DNA from 3 places in the Pseudomonas sp. JDS28PS106 genome. Region 3 is predicted to be linked to each of the others. Evidence: predicted binding sites of a transcription regulator. Region 3 holds the regulator's gene; each other region holds the start of a gene.

The links. The regulator sigma-54, encoded in region 3, starts transcription at its own class of promoters, with help from an activator protein. The targets are predictions, from matches to a motif close to ANTGGCATNNANNTTGCTNT.
Region 1: TRP66_RS04470 (CmpA/NrtA family ABC transporter substrate-binding protein) is a predicted target of sigma-54. The motif match lies at 1,697-1,716, and genes of this name have one in related genera.
Region 2: glnA (glutamate--ammonia ligase) is a predicted target of sigma-54. The motif match lies at 1,857-1,876, and genes of this name have one in related genera.

The regions. Positions count from the first base shown of each region.
Region 1 is NZ_JBAJGT010000002.1:266,558-269,833, forward strand. Features, by position in the region: gene rmf (ribosome modulation factor) at 212-427, shown strand; gene TRP66_RS04465 (quinone-dependent dihydroorotate dehydrogenase) at 564-1,589, opposite strand; gene TRP66_RS04470 (CmpA/NrtA family ABC transporter substrate-binding protein) at 1,755-2,963, shown strand; gene TRP66_RS04475 (ANTAR domain-containing response regulator) at 2,976-3,276, shown strand, end outside.
Region 2 is NZ_JBAJGT010000004.1:189,627-192,902, forward strand. Features, by position in the region: gene TRP66_RS08190 (chorismate mutase) at 1-105, opposite strand, end outside; gene glnA (glutamate--ammonia ligase) at 350-1,756, opposite strand; gene thiI (tRNA uracil 4-sulfurtransferase ThiI) at 2,093-3,276, shown strand, end outside.
Region 3 is NZ_JBAJGT010000005.1:179,129-182,404, forward strand. Features, by position in the region: gene lptA (lipopolysaccharide transport periplasmic protein LptA) at 1-304, shown strand, start outside; gene lptB (LPS export ABC transporter ATP-binding protein) at 305-1,030, shown strand; gene TRP66_RS10155 (RNA polymerase factor sigma-54) at 1,199-2,695, shown strand; gene hpf (ribosome hibernation-promoting factor, HPF/YfiA family) at 2,769-3,077, shown strand; gene ptsN (PTS IIA-like nitrogen regulatory protein PtsN) at 3,091-3,276, shown strand, end outside.

The DNA.
Region 1 (3,276 bases), on a different contig from region 3:
ATCACGCAAAGGATCCGAAGATGACGTGCTTATGACAAAACAATCATTCACACCGCCAGACGCTTTGGTTAGAACTCATCTCAGGTCGTTACTGCAACGGTAATGACATAGCGCCCGCGACGCCGGCAGCGGGCACCAACGGCAGATCAATCTGCCCGACCTCATCGCAGGTCTCAGGGATATAACAGTCAACAGACGAGGGCAATACCCTATGAGAAGACTCAAGCGTGATCCGTTGGAAAGAGCATTTTTGCGCGGATATCAGTACGGCGTTCATGGCAAGTCCCGTGAGCTTTGCCCATTTACTCTACCGTCGGTACGCCAGGCATGGATCAACGGCTGGCGAGAAGGACGCGGCGACAACTGGGACGGTATGACCGGCACTGCGGGAATCCACAGGCTCAACGAACTTCACGCGGTCGGATGAGGTAATTCCGACTAGTCCATCGAGACTTATTGACTGACCTTTTCACATTCGCACCAGAAACGCCCCACCCGGGCGTCGGGTTGATACCCCGGGGGGCTCTTCCAGAGCCCCCCTTCCCGGCCTTCAGCACCGCCTCTTATCCACGCGGCATCGCGGCGATCGCATCGACCGACTCACGGATCAGCGCCGGCCCCTTGTAGATGAACCCCGAGTAGATCTGCACCAGACTGGCCCCCGCCGCGATTTTCTCGGCGGCGTGACGGCCTTCGGTGATGCCGCCCGCGGCGATGATCGGCATACGCCCGGCCAGCTCACCGGCCAGTATCCGCACGGTATGAGTACTCTTTTCGCGCACTGGCGCGCCGGAAAGGCCACCGGCCTCATCGGCATGAGGAAGGCCGGCGACGCCTTCGCGGCTCAAGGTCGTATTGGTGGCGATCACCGCGTCCATACCCGATTCGAGCAGCGCGGCAGCTACCAGCACGGTTTCTTCATCGGTCATGTCCGGCGCAATCTTGATCGCCAGCGGCACGCGCTTGCCGTGTTGCAGGGTCAGATGTCGCTGGCGCTCGCCCAGTGCTTCGAGCAATTGCTTGAGCGAATCGCCGAACTGCAGGCTGCGCAAGCCAGGGGTGTTCGGCGAGCTGACGTTGACGGTGATGTAGCTGGCATGGGCGTAGACCTTGTCCAGGCAGATCAGGTAATCGTCGACGGCGCGCTCGACCGGGGTATCGAAGTTCTTGCCGATGTTGATGCCCAGCACGCCCTTGAACCGCGCGGCCGCCACGCGGCTCAGCAGATGATCGACGCCCAGGTTGTTGAAGCCCATGCGGTTGATGATCGCCTCGGCATTCGGCAGGCGGAAAATCCGTGGCTTGGGGTTGCCCGGCTGAGGCCGCGGCGTGACCGTGCCGATCTCCACGAAGCCGAAGCCCAGCTGCGCAAAACCGTCGATAGCGGCGCCGTTCTTGTCCAACCCCGCCGCCAGCCCGACCGGATTGGGAAACTCAAGGCCCATGACCGTGACCGGCAACTGCACCGGTGCCTTACACAGCAGACCATTGACACCCAGACGTCCGCCCGCGCCGATCAGGTCCAGCGACAGGTCGTGGGAGGTTTCCGGGGAGAGTTTGAACAGTAACTGGCGGGCCAGGTTATACATGGGCGGGCTGGGCTCGTGAGAAGCTGAATTCAGGGCCGCGATTATAGACGCGTGCGGGCCTTGCGCGCGAGACGCGCAATGCACTTGTCGCCAGGGCCCGGAAGATCAGTGGCATATGCCTTGCTTGATCGCGTTTTTATGGAAGTGATCGATGGTGCGGGCTTTATGAATACACCTACACACAATCCCCTGGCCTGGGTGGCCGGCAGCGACGCTCCGGAGCTGAGCAGCCTGGAATTGGGCTTCATGGCCCTGACCGACTGCGCGCCCTTGGTGGTCGCCGCGACCCAGGGATTCGCTCAGCCTTATGGCCTGACGCTCAATCTGCGGCGACAGGCATCCTGGTCGGGCTTGAGGGACAAGCTGGTCAACGGACAACTGCACGCGGCCCATAGCCTGTACGGCATGATCTACGCCGTGGAACTGGGAATCGGCGGCGGCCCCTCCACGGAAATGGCGATCCTCATGGGCCTCAATCAGAACGGCCAGTGCATCAACCTTTCCCGCCCGTTACAGGACGCAGGCGTGATCACTCCTGAGGCACTCGACCGTCGCGCGCACCAAAGCGGACCAAAACTGACCTTCGCCCAGACCTTCCCCACCGGCAACCATGCCATGTGGCTCTATTACTGGCTCGCCAGCCAGGGCATTCATCCCTTGCACGACGTAGACAGCGTCGTGGTGCCTCCGCCGCAAATGGTCGAGCACCTCGAGGCCGGGCGCATTGACGGCTTTTGCGTAGGCGAGCCCTGGGGCGCCAGCGCCGTCGCCCGGCAACAGGGTTTCACCATGGCCACCAGCCAGGCGATCTGGCCTGACCATCCCGGCAAGGTGCTGGGTTGCACGCGGGCGTTCGTCGAGCAGCACCCCAACACCGCCCGCGCGCTGACCATGGCGATTCTTGAAGCCAGTCGATTCATCGAACAGAGCCCGGAAAACCGCCGCTCCACGGCGCAACTGCTCAGCGGTGCGGAGTACCTGAATACGCCGCTCGACTGCATCGAGCCACGGCTGTTCGGCCATTACGAAGACGGCCTCGGCAACCGCTGGGAGGACAACCACGCTGTGCGCTTCCACGGCGCGGGCGAAGTGAATTTCCCCTGGCTGTCGGACGGCATGTGGTTCATGACCCAGTTCCGTCGCTGGGGCGTGCTGCGCGATGACCCGGATTACCTGGCGGTTGCCAGCCGCGTTCAGCAACTGGCGCTGTATCGCCAGGCAGCCGAAGCTCTGGACATCTGCTGCCCTTCGCAGCCGATGCGCAGCAGCCAGTTCATCGACGGCCGCATCTGGGACGGCAGCGATCCGCACGGGTACGCGCGCAGTTTCAAGCTGCACGCCATGGCCGATCAGTCATCCGCCATCAGCCGCTGAGGAGCCTGGACCATGCTGCGTATTCTGCTGATCAACGACACGGCGAAAAAAGTCGGGCGACTGAAAACCGCACTAACCGAGGCCGGTTTCGAGGTCATCGACGAATCGGGACTGATGATCGATCTACCCGCGCGGGTCCAGGCCGTGCGACCAGATGTCATCCTGATCGATACCGAGTCCCCCGGCCGGGACGTGATGGAGCAAGTGGTGCTGGTCAGCCGCGATCAGCCACGGCCGATCGTCATGTTTACTGACGAGCATGACCCGGCTGTGATGCGCCAGGCGATCAAGTCCGGCGTCAGCGCTTACATCG
Region 2 (3,276 bases), on a different contig from region 3:
GGCTTCCAGCAAAGGATCGAGCGGGGCCGGATTCGGCTTAGCGTGAGCGATGTTTCCTGTCAGGCATGCCAGGGCGAGAAGCGTATGGGTCAAAGACAAGCGCATGAAGGTCTCCAGGTCGAACTATCAATAGTTATCGCGGCCCTCTGAGGTCAGGCGGCACCGGGGCTATCATCCGGTTTCATCGCAATCAGCCCGATTGGCCGGGATCGCGAGATGCCGTCATGATGCCTTCTAAGGGTTTGCGATGGCGGTCATTATTTACCGTACTCCATCTTTTTTTGCCCGCAAACGAAAGAGGCCTCCCGAAGGAGGCCTCACTGACGTCAATGGATCTGACGCGACTGGATCAGCAGCTGTAGTACAGCTCGTATTCCAGTGGGTGTACGAAGGTACGTACCTTGATTTCTTCTTCGCTCTTGAGCTCGATGTAGGCATCGATGAAGTCGTCGCTGAATACGCCGCCCTTGGTCAGGAACGCACGGCCTTTGTCCAGCTCTTCCAGAGCTTCTTTCAGGCTGCCGCAAACCTGCGGGATTTCCTTCGCCTCTTCAGGCGGCAGGTCGTACAGGTTCTTGTCGGCTGCATCGCCAGGGTGGATCTTGTTCTGGATGCCGTCGAGGCCGGCCATCAGCAGTGCGGCGAATGCCAGGTACGGGTTGGCCGATGGATCCGGGAAGCGTGCTTCGATACGACGGCCGCGTGGGCTGGAGACGTAAGGAATACGGATCGACGCGGAGCGATTGCGAGCCGAGTAGGCCAGCATCACTGGAGCTTCGAAACCTGGGACCAGACGCTTGTAGGAGTTGGTCGACGGGTTGGTGAAGCCGTTCAGTGCCTTACCGTGCTTGATGATACCGCCGATGAAGTACAGAGCGGTGTCGGACAGGCCGGCATAGCCTTCGCCCGCGAAGGTGTTCTTGCCATCTTTGGCGATGGACATGTGGACGTGCATACCCGAACCGTTATCGCCATACAGTGGCTTGGGCATGAAGGTCGCGGTGCGGCCGTAAGCGTCGGCAACGTTGTGTACGCAGTACTTGAGGGTCTGAACTTCGTCAGCCTTCTTGACCAGGGTGTTGAACTTGACGCCGATTTCGTTCTGGCCGGCAGTCGCCACTTCGTGGTGGTGAACTTCGACGACCTGACCCATTTCTTCCAGAGCGTTGCACATTGCGGTGCGGATTTCGTGGTCATGGTCGAACGGCGGAACCGGGAAGTAGCCGCCTTTCACGCCTGGACGGTGGCCCTTGTTGCCGCCTTCCACGTCCTGGTCGGACATCCACGAGCCTTGCTCGGAGAAGATCTTGAACATGGAACCGGAGATGTCGGACTTGAACTTCACTTCGTCGAAGATGAAGAACTCAGGCTCGGGACCGGCGAAGACGGTGTCACCGATACCGGTCGACTTCAGGTATTCCTCGGCGCGGTGGGCGATGGCGCGCGGGTCGCGATCGTAGCCCTGCATGGTCGAAGGCTCGATGATGTCGCAGACCAGGATCAGGGTCGGCTCTTCGGTGAACGGATCGAGCACGGCGGTTTCGTCGTCCGGCAGCAGGATCATGTCGGAAGCTTCGATGCCTTTCCAGCCGGAGATGGAGGAACCGTCGAACATTTTGCCAACTTCGAAGAAGTCGTCTTCCAGCGCATCGCGTGCTGGCATGGTCACGTGGTGCTGAGTACCTTTGGTGTCCGTGAAGCGCAGATCAATCCATTTAACGTCATGATCTTTGATGAGTTGAACCGACTTCGACATAGTGTCCTCCGGGTGGCTAAGAGCCGAATTCTAGTGATCGACTCTCGAAAATGTGGTGATGCCGGCGCAGATACTCTGCCAAGGCTACCTGCCTCACAAGGGAGCAATTTGCATGCCAGTGCCCCGAGATGGGCGCGATGCCTCAAAGACAAGCATTTACGGGGGCAGTGGGCTGCATTCGACAATAAGTGCGCACCTTAATGGCGCCTTGATTCACACCAGTGACTCATTATGGTGCATCGATGACCGGCCGTACGATAACTGGTTAAACCTTGAGCAATTTCCGCTATAATCCGCGCCCCCTCTTTTCCGGCCGGCATTCAACGCACCGTTTCCATGAAGCTAATCGTCAAGGTTTTCCCAGAAATCACCATCAAAAGCCCACCGGTCCGCAAGAAATTCATCCGGCAACTGGGCAAGAACATCCGTACCGTTCTGCGTGAACTGGACGCGGATATCGTCGTGGGTGGCGTCTGGGACAATCTGGAAGTCGAAACGCAGTCGACCGATCCGAAGATCCTGCACGGCATCACCGAGCGCCTGAGCTGCATGCCGGGCATCGCCAACTTCCTGCAGGTGGCCGAATACCCCTTGGGCGACATGGACGACATCGTTGCCCGCTGCAAGGCGCATTACGGCGACCTGCTGCCCGGCAAGATGTTCTCGGTCCGCTGCAAGCGCGCCGGTCGCCATCCGTTCAGTTCGATGGACGTGGAAAAATACGTCGGCAGCCAGTTGCGTCAGCAGTGCGGCGCCGCCGGTATCGAGCTGCGCAAGCCGGAAATCGTGGTGCGCATGGAAATCCGCGATCAGCGCCTGTTCGTCATCCACGATCAGCACAAGGGCCTGGGCGGCTACCCGCTGGGGTCGCTGGAACAGACGCTGGTCCTGATGTCCGGTGGTTTCGACTCCACCGTGGCGGCCTATCAGATCATGCGCCGCGGACTGATGGCGCACTTCTGCTTCTTCAACCTGGGCGGCCGCGCCCATGAGCTAGGCGTGATGGAAGTCGCGCATTTCATCTGGAAGAAGTACGGCAGCTCTCATCGAGTGCTGTTCGTCAGCGTGCCTTTCGAGGAAGTTCTCGGAGAAATCCTGGAAAAAGTCGATAACAGTCATATGGGTGTAGTTTTGAAGCGTATGATGTTACGCGCTGCATCCGCTGTCGCCGAACGTCTGGAAATGGACGTGCTGGTCACCGGCGAAGCGATTTCACAGGTTTCCAGCCAGACGCTGCCGAACCTGTCGCTGATCGACTCGGCCACCGACAAGCTGGTCCTGCGACCTTTGATCGCAAGCCACAAACAGGACATCGTCGACCTGGCAAACGAGATCGGCACCGCCGACTTCGCCCGGCACATGCCCGAGTACTGCGGGGTGATTTCGGTCAACCCCAAGACCCATGCCAAGCGCAACCGCGTCGAGTATGAAGAGCAACAGTTCGACATGGCGATCCTCGAGCGGGCACTGGAGCGCGCGAAGCTGGTTCCGATCGATCGGGTCATCGACGATCTGAGCCG
Region 3 (3,276 bases):
GTTCACCTCCGTGGGTAATCTGGCCTATTACGAGCAGAAACCGTCGGTGGACAAGCCGATCGTGCAGGCCTACGCCGTGACCATCCAGTACTACGCGGCCCAGGATCGTATCGTCCTGATCGACAAGGCCAAGGTGATCAACGACGGCAATACGTCCGAAGGCGAGAAAATCGTCTACGACACGGTTCGTCAGATCGTCAGCGCCGGCCGCGCCAGTGGCACCAAGGTGACTGCGCCGCGTCCGCGTATCGACATGGTCATCCAGCCTAAGAAAAAATCCGAACAACCGCAGAAGGCCCAGTAAATGGCGACGCTTAAAGCCCAGCATCTGGCCAAGAGCTACAAGAGCCGCCAGGTCGTGCGCGATGTGAGCCTGTCCATCGAAAGCGGTCAGATCGTCGGCCTGCTCGGCCCCAACGGCGCCGGCAAGACCACCTGCTTCTACATGATCGTCGGACTGGTGCAGGCGGATCAGGGCCGCGTCCTGATCGACGACCTGGACGTCAGTCATCAGCCCATGCACGGCCGCGCTCGCGCCGGCATTGGCTATCTGCCTCAGGAAGCCTCCATCTTCCGCAAGCTGTCGGTGGCGGACAACATCATGGCGATTCTCGAGACCCGCAAGGAGCTCGATACCGCCGCGCGCCGCAAGGAGCTGGAAAGCCTGTTGCAGGAATTCCACATCACGCACATCCGCGACAACCTCGGCATGAGCCTGTCCGGCGGCGAGCGTCGCCGGGTCGAGATCGCGCGGGCGCTGGCTACCGCACCAAAATTCATCCTGCTGGACGAACCGTTCGCGGGCGTCGATCCGATCTCGGTCGGCGACATCAAACAGATCATCCACCACCTCAAGGCCAAGGGGATCGGCGTGCTGATCACCGACCACAACGTCCGTGAAACCCTGGATATCTGCGAAACCGCCTACATCGTCAACGACGGACAGCTGATCGCCGAAGGCAATGCCGAAACCATTCTGGCCAACCAGCTGGTGAAAGAGGTTTACCTCGGCCACGAATTCCGTCTGTAACAGCTCTGGAGTGCCCTTCTCGCTTGAGGGGCTTGACAACTTTTTATTTGTCACGACGCTCTAGGCAAAGCTTTAGGTTTCAGGCATATAATTTGCTTGTGATGGCGCTTCGGCGCTCTGTAGTGGATGGCGCATGTGCGCCGGCGAATAAGGTGTTAAGCCCCTGCCATGAAACCATCGCTAGTCTTGAGAATGGGCCAGCAGCTGACGATGACGCCTCAGCTGCAACAGGCCATCCGCTTGCTCCAGCTGTCGACTCTGGATCTCCAGCAGGAAATCCAGGAGGCGCTGGAATCCAACCCTATGCTGGAACGCCAGGAAGAAGGCGACGATTTCGATACGTCCGATCCACTGGCCGACAATATCGAGCAGGCGCCCGCCGCGGAAATTCCCGAGCCGACCTTCCAGGAGTCCACGACGTCCACCGTGGACAACCTCGAAGACGGTGAATGGAGCGAGCGCATTCCCAACGAGCTGCCGGTCGATACCGCCTGGGAAGACGTCTACCAGACCAGCGCCAGCAGCCTGCCCGGCAACGATGATGACGAGTGGGATTTCACGACCCGCACCTCGGCGGGCGAAAGCCTGCAGAGCCATCTGCTGTGGCAGCTCAACGTCGCGCCCATGTCCGACAAGGACCGGCTGATCGCCGTCACGCTCATCGACTGCATCAATAACCAGGGCTATCTGGACGAAACACTGGATGAAATCGTCGAGTCGTTCGATCCGGAACTGGATGTCGAGCTCGATGAAGTCGAAGCCGTCCTGCATCGCATTCAGCAGTTCGAGCCGGCCGGCATTGGCGCGCGCAATCTGGGCGAGTGCCTGTTGCTGCAACTGCGTCAGCTCCCTGCCAAGACTCGCTGGCTGGCCGAAGCCCAGCGCCTGGTCACCGACTTCATCGATCTTCTGGGCAGTCGCGACTATTCACAGCTGATGCGGCGCATGAAGCTCAAGGAAGACGAGCTTCGCCAGGTCATCGAGCTGGTCCAGAGCCTCAACCCGCGGCCCGGCTCGCAGATCGAGTCGACCGAACCCGAGTACGTCATTCCTGACGTGATCGTGCGCAAGGACAACGAGCGCTGGCTGGTGGAGCTCAATCAGGAGTCGGTGCCCCGGCTGCGAGTCAATCCTCAGTACGCAGGCTTCGTCCGTCGTGCCGACACCAGCGCCGACAACACTTTCATGCGCAATCAGTTGCAGGAGGCTCGCTGGTTCATCAAGAGCCTGCAAAGCCGCAACGAAACTCTCATGAAAGTCGCGACCCAGATCGTCGAGCACCAGCGCGGCTTCCTGGAGTACGGCGATGAAGCCATGAAACCGCTGGTTCTGCATGACATCGCCGAAGCGGTAGGCATGCACGAGTCGACGATTTCGCGCGTCACCACCCAGAAATTCATGCACACGCCCCGGGGCATTTACGAGCTGAAATACTTCTTCTCCAGCCACGTAAGCACTTCCGAGGGAGGCGAATGCTCATCCACGGCGATCCGCGCGATCATCAAGAAACTGGTTGCCGCTGAAAATCAGAAAAAGCCGTTGAGTGATAGCAAGATCGCTGGTTTACTGGAGGCACAAGGCATTCAAGTAGCCCGCCGCACAGTCGCCAAATACCGCGAATCCCTCGGGATCGCACCGTCCAGCGAGCGAAAGCGACTGATGTGATGCAGGCCGCGCCACAGCGTTCCAGCGGCGGGTTCTTCCCGCCTCTATATGCACTGGCAAAGGAGAAAGCTGTATGCAAGTCAACATCAGTGGACACCAACTGGAAGTGACCCAGCCTCTGCGAGAGTACATGGAGCTCAAGCTCCGCAAGCTCGAAGGACATTTCGACAAGATTACCAACGTTCAGGTCATCATGACGGTCGAGAAGCTGAAGCAGAAGGTGGAAGCCACCCTGCACATCCCAGGTGGAGAAGTCGTTGCCAATGCCGAGCACGACGACATGTATGCAGCCATCGACCTGCTGACAGACAAGCTGGACAGACAATTGCTCAAGCATAAGGAAAAGCAGCAGAACATCCTCAAAGGTGCGACCGCTCGCTGACACTACTATTCACATGATCCGACTTGAAAACATACTGACCCCCGGCCGTTCCCTGGTGAACGTGCCGGGAGGCAGCAAAAAGCGTGTCCTCGAAACCATTGCCAACCTGATCGGGCGCGAAGTGCCGGACATGGATTCGCAAACGGTATTCGAAAGCCTCGTAGCCCGTGAAAAGCTCGGTTCCACCGGGTTTGGCAAC